DNA from 2 places in the Jeongeupia sp. USM3 genome. Region 2 is predicted to be linked to the other one. Evidence: riboswitches for the same ligand, from Rfam matches in the RefSeq annotation. Region 2 holds a riboswitch; the other holds the start of a gene.
What was found. Region 2 has a riboswitch for glycine ahead of BJP62_RS14160 (trimeric intracellular cation channel family protein). Riboswitches for the same ligand answer to the same signal wherever they lie in the genome.
Positions count from the first base shown of each region.

Region 1 (3,401 bases), 1.3 Mb from region 2:
CGGCGATCAGCGCTGCGCCAGCGCCGGCTGCAGCACGCCGGTATCGTCGTCGTCGAGCCGGCCGGCGAAATAGCGCTTCGTTTCCATCGCCACCACATGCCGCAGGCCGATCAGGCCGATCAGGTTCGGGATCGCCATCAGGCCGTTGACGATGTCGGCCAGCACCCAGATCAGGTCCAGATGCAGGAAGGCGCTACCGACGATGCAGGCGATGAACACCAGCTTGAACGGAATGATGCCGCGGCGGCCGGCGAGGTACTGCATGCAGCGCTCGCCGTAGTAGTTCCAGCCGATGATCGTGGTGAAGGCGAAGAACAGCAGGCCGACGGTGACGATCAGGTTGCCCCAGTCCTGCGACAACCCCTGCTGGAAGGCGAGGTTGGTCATCCGTGCGCCGCTGGCGTCGCCGGACCAGACGCCGGTGACGATCAGCACCAGCCCGGTCATGGTGCAGATGATGATGGTGTCGAAAAAGGTGCCGGTCATCGAGATCAGCCCCTGCTCGACGCAGGAGTTGCTGCGCGCGGCGGCGGCGGCGATCGGCGCACTGCCCAGGCCCGATTCGTTCGAGAACACGCCGCGGGCGACGCCGCTCTGGATCGCCAGCATCATCGTCGCGCCGAAAAAGCCGCCGACGGCCGCGTGGCCGGTGAACGCCGACCGGATCACCAGCATGATCGCGTCGGGCAGGGCGCTGGCATTCATCGCCAGCAGCGCGACCGACGCGGTGACGTAGAACACCATCATGAACGGCACGATGGCCTCGGCAACGCGCGAGATCGACTTGATGCCGCCGAGCGTGATCATCGCCACCAGCACCGCCAAGGTCAGGCAGGTCCACAACACCGGGATGTCGAAACTCGAATGCACGGCTTCGGAGATCGCGTTGACCTGCGCGAACGTGCCGATGCCGAACAGCGCGACGCCGACGCCGAACAGCGCGAACAGCTTGCCCAGCCACGGCAGGCCGAGGCCGTGCGTGAGGTAATACATCGGCCCGCCGGCCATCTGGCCCCTGTCGTCGACGGTGCGGTACTTCACCGCCAGCAGGCACTCGGCGTACTTGGTCGCCATGCCGAAGAACGCTGCCATCCACATCCAGAACAGCGCGCCGGGGCCGCCGAGCTTGATGGCTGTCGCCACGCCGACGATGTTACCGGTGCCGACGGTGGCCGACAGCGCGGTGCACAGCGCGGCAAAACTCGACACGTCACCGGGCAGGTTGGGGTTCTTGTCGGCACGGAACACGAGCCTGAGCGCCAGCGGCAGCCTGAACACCTGCAGCAGGCCCAGCCGGGCGGTGAGATAAATACCGGTGCCGACCAGCAGGATCAGCAGCGGCGGGCCCCAGACGAGGTTGTCGATCGTCTGCAGCAGGTCTTGGAGCGGGGGCATGGTTTGTAGGTCTCCGTCAGTATCAAACATCGATCTGACAGAGGGGACGGCCAGCCGTACGCTGCCCGGGACGCGGGCAGGCACGGCGAGCGGCCGTCCTTCCTCTGTCCTTTTACCTGAGCGTTTCAGCGTTCCTGACGGAACGCCTTTCGCCTTCGGTGCCCGGCCGGTGCAGTCCGTCCTGAAAACGGTGATGCACGCCGGGGCTCTCCAGAGGCTCGTCCAGTCGCAGTCCCTGCCGGGTTTTCCCGGCGCCTGAAAGATTCACTTCTTCGGCGGCCCGACGCGCCTTGCGGCACGGCCATGTGGGCACTCTCCTGCGACCTTCATCCGAACACGGGGGAAGCTTGCAACATCGAATGTAGCAAAACGACGTAGTCATCGGCCATCGTGATTTCTCCCAATATTGACCTGCCGCAAGCCGGTGCCCCGGCGCGGCCTGCCTCGCGGGGATACGGCCTGGCGGCCGATTCTGCCGCCTTTGCTTACATGCGCTTGTGTCAGGAAACATGCCGGATCGCAGGCTGTAGTTGGTCCGGGCGTTTGCCGGGGGCGCGCCTGTCGGCCCGCCACTTGCGTGTTTTGCTTAATTTTTGCTGACTTCTATATTTCCAGTTCGTATTTATTGCTCGCGGCCACTCCGGTGCGGGCGGGTATGGAGGACTGGAAATGCTGTCGAACGCGACGATACGCCACAAGCTGTGGCTGCTGATCCTGCTGGCGGTGCTGGCCATCTCGGCCGGGGCGGTGTGGGCCCTGTTCAACGAGCGCAGGGACATGCTCGATGCGCGGCGTACGGCCACGCGCCACGTCGTCGACACGGCCCACTCGGTGATCGCGCACTACGGCCAGCTCGCCAAGGACGGAAAAATGCCGCTCAATGCAGCGAAGCAGACGGCGGCCGACGCGGTCGCCGGCCTGCGTTACGACGACGGCAATTATGTCGCGCTGTATGACACGCATTACCGGATGCTGCGGCACCCGATCAAGCCCGAGCTGAACGGCAAGGACCAGAGCCAGCTCAAGGATCCCAACGGCGTGCGCATCGTCAGCGAACTGGTCGATGCCGCGGTGCGCGACCGCGGCGAGTTCGTCGACTACCAGTGGGCCAAGCCGGGCAGCAAGACACCGGTCGACAAGGTCAGCGGCAGCCGGCTCTACGCGCCGTGGGGCTGGGTCGTGGCGACCGGCGTCTACGTTGACGATGTCGAGCGCGAATTTGCCCGCAAGGCCTGGGCATGGGCCGGATCGATCGCCGCCGGCCTTGCGGTGCTGGTGCTGGCGTCGTGGCTGATCGCGCGCAGCATCAGCGTGCCGCTCGAAAAGCTGCGCGACCACATGCACGAGATCGCCGCATCGGGCAATCTCGCGATCGGCAACCGTCCGTCGGCGGACGGCGAAGTCGGCCAGATCGGCGCAGTGTTCTTTTCGCTGATCGACCGCTTCCGCGACATTCTCCGCGACGTGCGCCAGGGCTCGCGCGAGGTCTCGGGCGAGATCACCGAACTGGCGCGCAGCATGAAGGTGATCGAGGACAGCTCGGCCACGCAGCAGCGCTCGGCGATGGCGACCGCGGCGACGGTCGAGGAGATCAGCGCCAGCATTGCCCGGATCAGCGGCCACCTCGGCGAGGTGGCGGGGCGCTCGGACAACGCGCAGCAACTGACCCGGCAGGGACGGGACGCGGTCGGGCGGGCGACCGGCGAGATGGAGCGGATCGCCGAGTCGGTCGGCGAATCGACCCGGCTGGTGCAGACGCTCGGCGAGCGTTCGGGGCAGGTCTCGGCGATCGTCGCGACGATCCACGAGATCGCCGACCAGACCAACCTGCTGGCGCTGAATGCGGCGATCGAGGCCGCACGCGCCGGCGAGGCCGGGCGCGGCTTTGCCGTCGTCGCCGACGAGGTGCGCAAACTGGCCGAACGGACCAGCGAGGCAACCAAGCGGATCACGACGATGACCGATGCGATCCAGAGCGATACCGGCCAGGCGGTCGCCGGCATCGA
Region 1 covers NZ_CP017668.1:1,691,394-1,694,794, reverse strand. Annotated here, with positions in the region: gene BJP62_RS08025 (sodium:alanine symporter family protein) at 7-1,395, opposite strand; glycine riboswitch at 1,490-1,619, opposite strand; gene BJP62_RS08020 (methyl-accepting chemotaxis protein) at 2,065-3,401, shown strand, end outside.
Region 1: linked by a shared signal. The riboswitch ahead of BJP62_RS08025 (sodium:alanine symporter family protein) and the one ahead of BJP62_RS14160 (trimeric intracellular cation channel family protein) in region 2 are both predicted to bind glycine.

Region 2 (3,401 bases):
AAGCCAATCCGAACCGCTGCAGCGCTGCTGCTGGCCGCATGCGCCGGCAGCGCACTGGCCGCCGATGCCGGTACCGCCAAGGCGGTCGACCCGCAGGCGGTCAAGGCACTCGAGACCATGGGCAACTACCTGCGCAGCCTGCCCCGCTTTGCCCTCCGTGCCGACACCACCACCGACTATGTCGACGACAGCGGCCAGGCGCTGCAGTTTGCCCGTCAGGCCGAGATGCAGATGGTGCGGCCGAACAAGCTCAAGGCCAGCGTCAGCGGCGAGCAGGGCGCACGGACGATGTACTACGACGGCAAGACCTTCACGCTCTACGGCAGCCAGCACAACTTCTACGCGAGCGCGGCGGCGCCGAAGACGATCGGCGAGCTGGTCGGCGACATTGCCGACAAGTACGGCATCGAAACGCCGCTGGCCGACCTGTTCTACTGGGGCAGCGACCCCAATCAGGGCAAGGACCTGACCGCCGCGCGTGTCATCGGCGACGAACGCATCGGCGGTCTGAGCTGCGCCCACTACGCGTTCCGCAAGCCCGGCACCGACTGGCAGGTGTGGATTCGCAAGGGCGCGCAGCCGCTGCCGTGCAAGCTGGTGATCACCGCGACCGACATCGAAGCCCGGCCGCAACACACGGTGCGCTTCAACTGGCAGACGCAGCCGGCCTTCGGCAACGAGGTCTTCACCTTCACGCCGCCCAAGGGTGCCAAGCGGATCGACTTCGCCCGCAACGAGGCGTCGAAGCCGGCGTCGGCCAAACAATAAGGAGACCCCACCATGCGCAAGTTCAAAGCCACGCTGGCACTGGCGGCCGCAGCCTCGATGCTGCTGGCATCGCTTCCGGCCCAGGCCTGGGTTGCCGGCCGCACCGCCGTCGGCCCGAACGGCGGCGTCTATCACGCTGCCGCGGCCGGGGCGCCACGCCCCTACTATCCGCCGCCACGGCCGTACTACCCGCCGCCGCCACGCTATGACCACCCGATCGCCGCTGCGGCAGTCGGGACCGCGGCGGTGGTTACCACGGCGGCGGTCACGTCAGCCGTCATCGGCAGCATCGTCCACTCGGTGCCGCCGAGCTGCGTCGCCACCATCGTCGGCGGCGTCACCTACCAGCAGTGCGGCAGCACGTGGTACCAGCCGCAGTACGCCGGCACCTCGGTGCAGTACGTGGTGGTCAATCCGCCGCGCTGAGGCGCTGCCAGTACGAAAAGGGCTGCCCGCGGGCAGCCCTTTTTTTCGTCCGGACGATCAGTCGATCGGCTGGCGGTACGAGAACACCGGCAGCCGCCAGCCGCGGTAGATCGCGCAAAGCCGGATCACCAGGCCGAGCGCGAACGACATCAGCACATTGACGTCGTGCTGGACCTTGAGCTCGCCGAGGCCGAGATAGCTGAGCGCGACCAGCAGCGACACGCTGGCGTACAGCTCGTGGCGGAACACCACCGGCACGCGCGAGCAGAGGATGTCGCGCAGCACGCCGCCGGCGATGCCGGTGGTCATTCCGGCCATGATCACCACGGTCGGGTGGTAGCTCATCTTCAGCGCGACCTCGCAGCCGATCAGCGTGAAGGCGATCAGCCCGAGCGCGTCGAGGATCAGGAAGATTTTGCCGAGGTGGTGCATGAAGCGCGCGACCAGCACCGTGAACAGCCCGGCCGACAGCACCAGCCAGATGTATTCGGGGTGCTGGGTCCAGCCGATCGGATAATGGCCGAGCACGATGTCGCGGACGGTGCCGCCGCCGAGCGCGGTCAGGAAGGCGATGACCAGCACGCCGAAGAGGTCCATGTTGCGCCGGCCGGCGGCGAGCGCGCCGGTCATGGCTTCGGCGGTGATGGCGATGAGGTAGATGGTGGACAGCATGGGGGCTCCGCAAGTGTTTGCGGCCTCTCCCCTTGTCCTTTTACCTGAGAGTTTGGCGCGGCGGACCGCGCATTGCCCCTTCGGTGGACCGGCGTTGCCGGCCTCTCTCCAATTGGCCTGATACTGGCTTCGCGGTTCGTTTGCCTGAGCGATTCTGGGAGCTTGCGCCTTCGGCGGACCCGCGACCGGTACTCAGGCCGGGCCACTCTCCCGCGAAGCCGCGGATTATCCCGACCGCACCGGCCACGGTCAACGGCAGCATGCGGGCCGCAGGTGTCGCGCGCATGCCTCGCATCGCACGCTGAAGGCAATCTGAAAGCCGGAGGGCGTTACGATGGCGTGTCAGATTAGTTACGGTTTTAACCATGCCGGCCACCCCGCTGCCGATCACCCCGGCCACGCTGTTCCGCACCTTCGCCCGGATGGGGCTGATCGGCTTCGGCGGCGTGCTGCCGTGGGCACGGCGAGTGCTGGTCGACGAACGCGGCTGGCTCGACGATGCCGAGTTCGCCGACCTGCTCAGCACCGGCCAGATCCTGCCGGGCCCCAACATCGTCAATCTGGCGATGATGTTCGGCTACCGCCACGCCGGCCTCAGGGGAGCGCTGAGCGCGTCGTTCGGGCTGATCGGCCCGCCGGGGCTGATCGTGCTGGCGCTCGGCCTCGGCTACCGGCACGTCGCCGGCATTCCGGCGATCCAGGGCGCGCTGCACGGAATGACCGCGGTCGCCGCCGGACTGATCATCCTCACCGCCATCAAGCTGGCGCGCACGCAACAGGGGCTCGGCCTGGCGTGGCTGACCGGTGGCGCGGCCTTCGTCGCCGTTGCGCTGCTGCGCTGGCCGCTGCTGCCGGTGCTGGCGGTGCTGATTCCGCTGTCGCTGCTGATCTGCCTGATCGGAGCGCGCCGATGACGCTGCTCCTGCCGCTGTTCGGCCACTTCGCCCAGCTGTCGCTGATTGCCTTCGGCGGTGCCAGCGCGGTGCTGCCCGACATGCATCGCGTGCTCGTCACCGAGCAGCACTGGCTGAGCGAATCGGCCTTTACCGCCAGCTACACGATCGCGCAGGTCGCCCCGGGGCCGAACCTGCTGTTCGTGCTGCTGTTCGGGCTGCAGATCGCCGGCCTGCCCGGCGCACTGGTGGCACTGCTGGCGATGTGCCTGCCGTCGTCGCTGATCGCACTGGCGGTCGAACACTACGGCCACCGCCACCGCGAGCACCGATGGCACCGGCTGATCCGCCGCGCGCTAGCGCCGCTGACGATCGCGCTGACGCTGGCGACCGGCGTCCTGCTGCTCTCGACCGGCAGCGGCAACCTGCGCATGGCGCTGCTGGCCGGGCTGACGGTGATCGTCGGGCTGAGGACCAAGCTCAACCCGCTGTGGCTGATCGCCGCCGGCGCGGTGCTCGGCGCCTTCGGCTGGATGTGAAAAAGCCCCGCATTGCGGGGCATTGACGCTTGGCGTCGCTAATGAAACCCAGTGAAACTGGTGCTGGCAAGGCACGCGAAACGCAGACAGTACAAGCAAGTAC
Region 2 covers NZ_CP017668.1:3,004,145-3,007,545, reverse strand. Annotated here, with positions in the region: gene BJP62_RS14170 (DUF2092 domain-containing protein) at 1-768, shown strand, start outside; gene BJP62_RS18860 (hypothetical protein) at 781-1,194, shown strand; gene BJP62_RS14160 (trimeric intracellular cation channel family protein) at 1,252-1,866, opposite strand; glycine riboswitch at 1,889-1,988, opposite strand; glycine riboswitch at 1,989-2,089, opposite strand; gene BJP62_RS14155 (chromate transporter) at 2,232-2,780, shown strand; gene BJP62_RS14150 (chromate transporter) at 2,777-3,298, shown strand.